2 linked regions of the Accumulibacter sp. genome follow. The protein of the gene in region 1 interacts with the protein of each later gene in a pairwise test. Links are inferred from orthologs where the notes say so. Each region holds a gene or a part of one and is shown on either strand. Other genes may lie near its edges. The genes, in order: dnaA and V5B60_RS08205.

Region 1 (2,947 bases):
CGAGGTCATGCGAAACCAGGTCGACCCGCAGTAACCGGAATTCTTCCCTTGCCAATCGTCGCAGCAGGTTCCGGTCGACGGAGCGGCGCAGAAAACGTTTGGCCACGACCAGGCCAAGCCGCGCTCCGGCAGCTTCGACAGCCTGCTGGGGACGATAATGTAGCAGGAAATGGCGGCTCTTCAGTGCCTTGCGGAAAGCAAAAACGGATGAGTACTCATCCGTCCTGAGGAGCCGGCAGGTCTTTGGAAAAGCCGCCGGGCGCGGCTGGCCCTCACTTGCTGCTTCAGGCCACCGGCTCAAACCCCGAGGCGATGGCGACCCTTGGCGCGCCGGGCGCTGATCACGCCACGTCCACCGCGAGTGGACATGCGGACAAGGAAGCCATGTGTCCGCTTGCGGCGAACGACTGACGGCTGATAGGTACGTTTCATGGCTAAGCCCTTGAAGTGAAAGACGCAAAAAACGTGCGATTAGACAGCTTCGGGGCAACCCTTGTCAAGACCATATTTTTTTCGGCGCTGTGGATAACTTCCGCGCAACGGGTTAGAATCTGCGTCTTGCGGGTTCTGACAGCAGCGGCAGCAGGCCATCGGGGGAAGGTCGGTGTCGCTTGGACAGGTACTGTCGTGGCCGCCAACCATCCCGGGCAACGCCAGCAATGCTTCTGATTTCATTGGAAAAGCCACTGTTTTTCGCAGCGGGCCAGGGTGTGGTCTGGCAGCCGGACGTTTTCACGATGATCGCCGATGAGTAGTTTCTGGGCCTCGTGTCTGAGTCAGTTCGAGCAGGAACTACCACCTCAGCAGTTCAACACCTGGATACGTCCGCTTCGTCTCGAGGGTGAGGAGGAGGTGGCAAACGGCCTGCGCTTGCTGGCGCCGAACGGATTCATCCTCAAGTGGGTCAAGGAGCGGTACCTGGCGCGCATCGAGGCGCTTGGCAGCGAGTATTTCGAACTGCCGGTCAGTATCACGCTCAGCCTGGCGGAGCGACGGAGCTCGACCAGCGAAGCCTCACCCGCTCCCGCCGAGAGGAGCGAAGCCGCTCGAACCCTGGCCTCGACGGGCTCTGCCGGTCCCTCGAGCTCTGTCGGTATGACCGAGCGAGACTGCTCCGGCTATGAGAAGACACGTCTGATCGCTGCTTTCACATTCGACAACCTGGTGGTCGGCAAGGCCAACGACCTCGCCCGCGCCGCTGCGCATCGCGTCGCGGACAACCCTGGAGGCAGCAGCTACAACCCGTTGTTCATCTACGGCGGTGCCGGGCTTGGCAAGACCCACCTGATCCACGCGATCGGCAATGCCATCCTGCAGCAGCGGCCGAACAAGGTGGTGCGCTACGTGCACGCCGAAGACTACTATTCCGACGTCGTTCGCGCTTATCAGCAGAAGTCCTTTGATGTCTTCAAACGCTATTACCGGTCGCTCGACGTCCTGCTGCTCGATGATGTCCAGTTCTTCAACGGCAAGAACCGAACCCAGGAAGAGTTCTTCTACGTCTTCAATGCGTTGAGCGAGTCCAAGAAGCAGATCGTGATCAGTTGTGACACCTACCCGAAGAACATTTCCGGCCTCGAGGACCGCCTTGTGACGCGTTTCGACTGGGGACTGACGGTACAGATCGAACCACCGGAGACCGAAATGCGGGTGGCGATCCTGAAGAAGAAGGCGGAGCAGGAGGAGGTGGCGCTCGATGATGAAGTGGCGTTCTACATTGCCAAACACCTGCGCTCGAACGTCCGCGAACTTGAGGGAGCCCTGAAGAAGGTCCTTGCCTACTCTGCGTTTCATGGCCAACAGATCGCCCTCGAGCTCGCCAAGGAGGCGCTGAAAGATGTCATTGGTTCGGTCAACAGGCAGATCACGATCGAAGGAATCCAGAAGACGGTGGCAGAGTACTTCAAGATCAAGGTCGCAGACCTCTTCTCGAAGAAGCGGACACGCGTCGTGGTGAGACCGCGACAGATCGCGATGTGGCTGGCAAAAAACCTGACATCGCTGAGCTATCCAGCGATCGGCGAGCATTTCGGTGGCCGCGACCACACGACCGTGCTGCACGCGGTACGTACGATCGATCAATTGCGCATCAAGGATGAGACTTTGAACCATGATGTGCACGTGCTTGAGCAGGTGCTCAAGGGGTGATCGGGACAGGGGAAAAGTCGGTGGGGAACCGACTGGCTGACGGTGGACAACCGACGACGAAGCGCCGCGGACGAAAGTTTTCCTTTTTTCCCCACAGCTTCATACCGTCCTTCTCCACCCTTCCCCAGAACATCTAAATTGATGAATGGAATGGTTTAAGTGATGATATCAACAGACTTGTTCGAACCTTGGTCTTTATAGGATTGAGATATATATGCTTCTTATCAAAACACGGCGAGACGTTCTTCTGGCACCGTTGCAGGCAGTTTCGGGGATCGTGGAGAGACGCCACACATTGCCCATCCTGTCGAATGTCCTGCTGGAGAAGCGTGGCGAGGTGCTGACGCTGCTGGCTACCGATATCGAGATCCAGATCACGACTTCGACCGCCGATGTCGGAGGCGAAGGTGAGGGCGCGGTGACCGTGGCAGCGCGGAAGTTGCAGGAGATTCTTCGATCGCTTCCGGAAACGGCGGAAGTCAGCCTGCAACTCGAGGACAGGCGCTTGCAGGTGAAGGCGGGCAGGAGCCGCTTCAACCTGCAGACGCTACCGGCGGAGGATTTCCCGAGCATGAGCCTGTCGCAGCAGGAGGACGCGCATAGCCTGAAGCTGACGCAGAAGGAATTCCGGCAACTGCTTGCGCAGACCCACTACTCGATGGCGACGCAGGATGTTCGCTACTACCTCAATGGCCTTCTGCTGCTGCTCGCCGATGGTCAACTGCGGGCAGTGGCAACCGATGGCCATCGGCTTGCTTATGCCAGCATGTCGCTTGCCGAGGGAGCGGGTGGCAGCGGC
Region 2 (3,389 bases), 680 kb from region 1 along the record:
GCGCGCCAGCACGAGCGTACGCTGCGCGCCGAAGGCCGCGAGCAACGCAGCGACCGTTTCGATGATGCGATGCGGCGCCTCGTAGAAGACCAGTGCGTACGGCAGCTCGGCGAGTTCGCGCAGCGCCTGCGCGCGTTGCCCGGACTTGGCCGGGAGAAAGCCGTAGAAGAGAAACTGCGTCTCGCTCAACCCGGCCGCCGACAGCGCGACGACCGCGGCACAGGGGCCGGGCAGAGGGATGATGCGATGACCGGCGGCGCGCACGCGCGCCACCAGCCTCGCGCCCGGGTCGGAGATGCCCGGCGTGCCGGCATCGACGACCACCGCCACCGACTCGCCGGCGGCGAGCAGCGCGACGACGCGCTGCGCCGCCGCCTCCTCGTTGTGCCGATGCGCCGCCAGCAGGCGGGCGTTGCAGCCATGGTGACGCAGCAGCGGCGCCGTGTGCCGCGTGTCCTCGGCGGCCACCCAGGGCACCTGGCGCAGGACCTCGATCGCGCGCTGCGTCATGTCACCGAGATGGCCCAGTGGCGTCGGCACCAAATATAATGCAGCGGATTCGTTCGTCATCGGAGTCGGCAGGCAGTGAGCGGCAAAGATAACACGCCCGGACCCGGCAGGAACGCCGCCAAGGACGGCGAGGCCGCCGAGGAACTGGCGGCGCGCTTCCTCGCAGCGCGCGGACTGAGCATCCTGCAGCGCAACTTCCGTTGCCGCGGCGGCGAGGTCGACCTGATCTGCCGCGATGGCCGGGCGCTCGTGTTCGTCGAGGTGCGGCTGCGCCGCAACGCCGGCTACGGCGGCGCCGGCGCCAGCATCACCAGCGCCAAGCAGCGGCGAATCGTCCTCGCCGCCGAGCATTACCTGGCGCTGCGCGGTGGCAGCGACTGCGACTGCCGCTTCGACTGCATCCTGCTCGACGGACTGTCCACGGCCGCCATCGAGTGGATCCCGGATGCCTTTGCGGCGCCTTGAGCGGGCCCTCGCGCTCGCCATCGCCCTCGCCCTGCCCGCCACGCCGCTGCCGGGCGGCGAAGCGATCCGCGTCCTGGTGCAGAGTTCACCGCTGGCCGGCAGCCAGTACTATGCCGCCAGCGCGCTCTGGTCGCAGATCAGGACCGGTGACCGGCTGACGCTGGTGCGCGAAGCCGACAACCGGCACGACCGCAATGCGGTGCGCGTCGACTGGAACGGTCAGCAGCTCGGCTATGTTCCGCGCGCCGAGAACCGCGCCGTCGCGCGCGCCCTCGACGCCGGCGAACGACTCGAGGCACGGGTGTCGAGAATGCGGCAGGACCCCGATCCCTGGCGCCGGCTCGAGTTCGAGGTCTTCCTGCTGCTCTGATGTTAGAATCGGCCTCTTTACGCGCTGCGAAACACCGCCGATGGACCTGACCGACCGTATTCGCCAGCAGTTCAGCGACAGCGTCCAGATCAAGCTCGACGCCCGCGAATCACTCGCGGCACCGGTCGGCCGGGCGATCGAGACGATGGTCGACTGCCTGCTGAACAACGGCAAGATCCTTGCCTGTGGCAACGGTGGCTCGGCTGCCGACGCGCAGCACCTGGCAGCCGAACTGGTCGGGCGCTTCGAGGTCGAGCGCCATGAACTGGCGGCGATCGCCCTGACGACCGATACCTCGATCCTCTCGGCGATCGCCAACGACTACGGCTTCCAGGCCATCTTCGCCAAGCAGGTGCGCGCGCTCGGACAACCCGGTGACGTCCTCGTCGCCATCTCGACCTCGGGCAACTCGGCCAACGTCATCGCGGCGATCGACGTCGCGCACGAGCACGAGTTGCGCGTCATCGCGCTGACCGGCAAGGGCGGTGGCGTGATCGGCGAGATGCTGCACGAGGACGACGTACACATCTGCGTTCCGGCCGAGCGCACGGCACGCATCCAGGAAACGCACCTGCTGGTCATCCACTGTCTCTGCGACGGCATCGATTGCCTGCTGATGGGAGTTGACGAATGAAACGACTGCTCGCCATGGGCGCGCTGCTTGCCGCTGCGCTGCTGCCCCTCTTGCTGCAGGGCTGTCTGCCGGTGGTCGCCGCCGGCGCCAGCGGAGGCGCTCTGGCGGCCTTCGATCGCCGCTCGCTCGGCACGCAGACCGACGACGAATCGATCGAATGGAAGGCGACTGCACGCATCGGCGAAAAGCCCTGGGAAAACGCCCACATCAACGTCACCAGCTTCAACCGCAGGGCTCTTATCAGCGGCGAAGTGCCTTCCGAACAGGTGCGCATCGAAGTCGAGAACATCGTCAATGCCGTGCCACAGGTCCAGGGGCTGTACAACGAGCTGACCGTCGGCCCCGTCACGTCCTTCTCGGCACGCAGCAACGACTCCTACATCACCACCCGCGTGAAGAGCCGTTTCGTCGATGCCGGCAAGTTCAACGCGATCCATGTCAAGGTCGTCACCGAGGCGCGTGTGGTCTACCTGATGGGCCTGGTCACGCAGCGTGAAGCCGACGCCGCCGTCCAGGTGGCGCGTACGACGAGCGACGTGAAGAAGGTGGTGACGCTGTTCGAGATCATCTCCGACAGCAAGGCGAAGGAGCTCGATGTCTCACTGCCGAAATCGAACCCGCCGGCAGCCCCAGCGAGCGGCGGCGGCTGAGATCTCGAGTGGCAGTCGTCGCCGGCAGGCGGCGTTGAAGCGCAGAGCGAGAGCTGGCGCTTGCCGGCACGCGGGCAGCACCGCTGCAGCAGGCGAGGCGGCGGCCTGGCGATGCGGCGGGTGCCTGCGCCAGGCTCGCGTCGATCGACGAGCCGGTGCCGGCAGCGGGCAACGAGAGGAGCAGTGGAGGAAGCGCGATGAGCAAGGAAATCGTCGTTTGCCTGGACGGAAGCTGGAACGATCCGGTCGGGCGAACCAACGCCTACCGGCTGTTCCAGATGCTACCGGGAACCGAGCGACAGGTCGACGAGAGCGGACCCATCCGCTCGCATCTCGTCAGGACCGGCGAACAGCTCGCTGCCTTCCATCTCGCCAGCGTCGGCAGCGGCGGCCGCGCGCAGGGCCTGCTGCTCGGGACGCAGGGAATCGGCCTGCACGACAGCATGATCGACGCCTACCTGCTGATCTCGCAGGTCTATGAGCGGGGCGACAAGATCTGGCTCTTCGGCGCCTCACGCGGCGCTTGGGCGGCCCGCAGCCTCGGCGAGTTCATCGCCTACACCGGTCTGCTCGCTGCCGGCGAGGCCGACGACGACGATGCCGCCGATGAAGCCGAACGGGTCTGGCTGATCTACAGGGACGATCGTGGCAAGAAGCGCGGCGCGCGCTTCTGGAAGCACCACGACGAAACGCCGATCCGCATGATCGGCGTCTGGGACACCGTCGGGGAACTCGGCGTGCCGCTGTTCAACGGCCTGCG

What was found.
Region 2: the proteins of dnaA (region 1) and V5B60_RS08205 interact in binary tests that used the Escherichia coli proteins (3 or more experiments, as listed by UniProt). The link is inferred for Accumulibacter sp. from one-to-one orthologs.

What each region holds. Positions count from the first base shown.
Region 1 is NZ_JAZKUG010000001.1:1,214,538-1,217,484, forward strand. It holds dnaA (chromosomal replication initiator protein DnaA), read left to right. Parts: upstream 1-747; coding sequence 748-2,148; downstream 2,149-2,947. Other genes in the region: rnpA (ribonuclease P protein component), read right to left, coding at 1-301; rpmH (50S ribosomal protein L34), read right to left, coding at 298-432; dnaN (DNA polymerase III subunit beta), read left to right, coding at 2,363-2,947. UniProt on the Escherichia coli protein: Plays an essential in the initiation and regulation of chromosomal replication. Binds in an ATP-dependent fashion to the origin of replication (oriC) to initiate formation of the DNA replication initiation complex once per cell cycle.
Region 2 is NZ_JAZKUG010000001.1:1,896,443-1,899,831, reverse strand. What follows is about bases 310-3,182. They hold V5B60_RS08205 (phosphoheptose isomerase), read left to right. Parts: upstream 310-1,385; coding sequence 1,386-1,979; downstream 1,980-3,182. Other genes in these bases: gstA (glutathione transferase GstA), read left to right, coding at 2,827-3,182; V5B60_RS08200 (BON domain-containing protein), read left to right, coding at 1,976-2,629; V5B60_RS08210 (HIRAN domain-containing protein), read left to right, coding at 956-1,345; V5B60_RS08215 (YraN family protein), read left to right, coding at 586-975; rsmI (16S rRNA (cytidine(1402)-2'-O)-methyltransferase), read right to left, coding at 310-570. Also shown: more of rsmI, read right to left, coding at 1-309; more of gstA, read left to right, coding at 3,183-3,389. UniProt on the Escherichia coli protein: Required for the timely initiation of chromosomal replication via direct interactions with the DnaA initiator protein.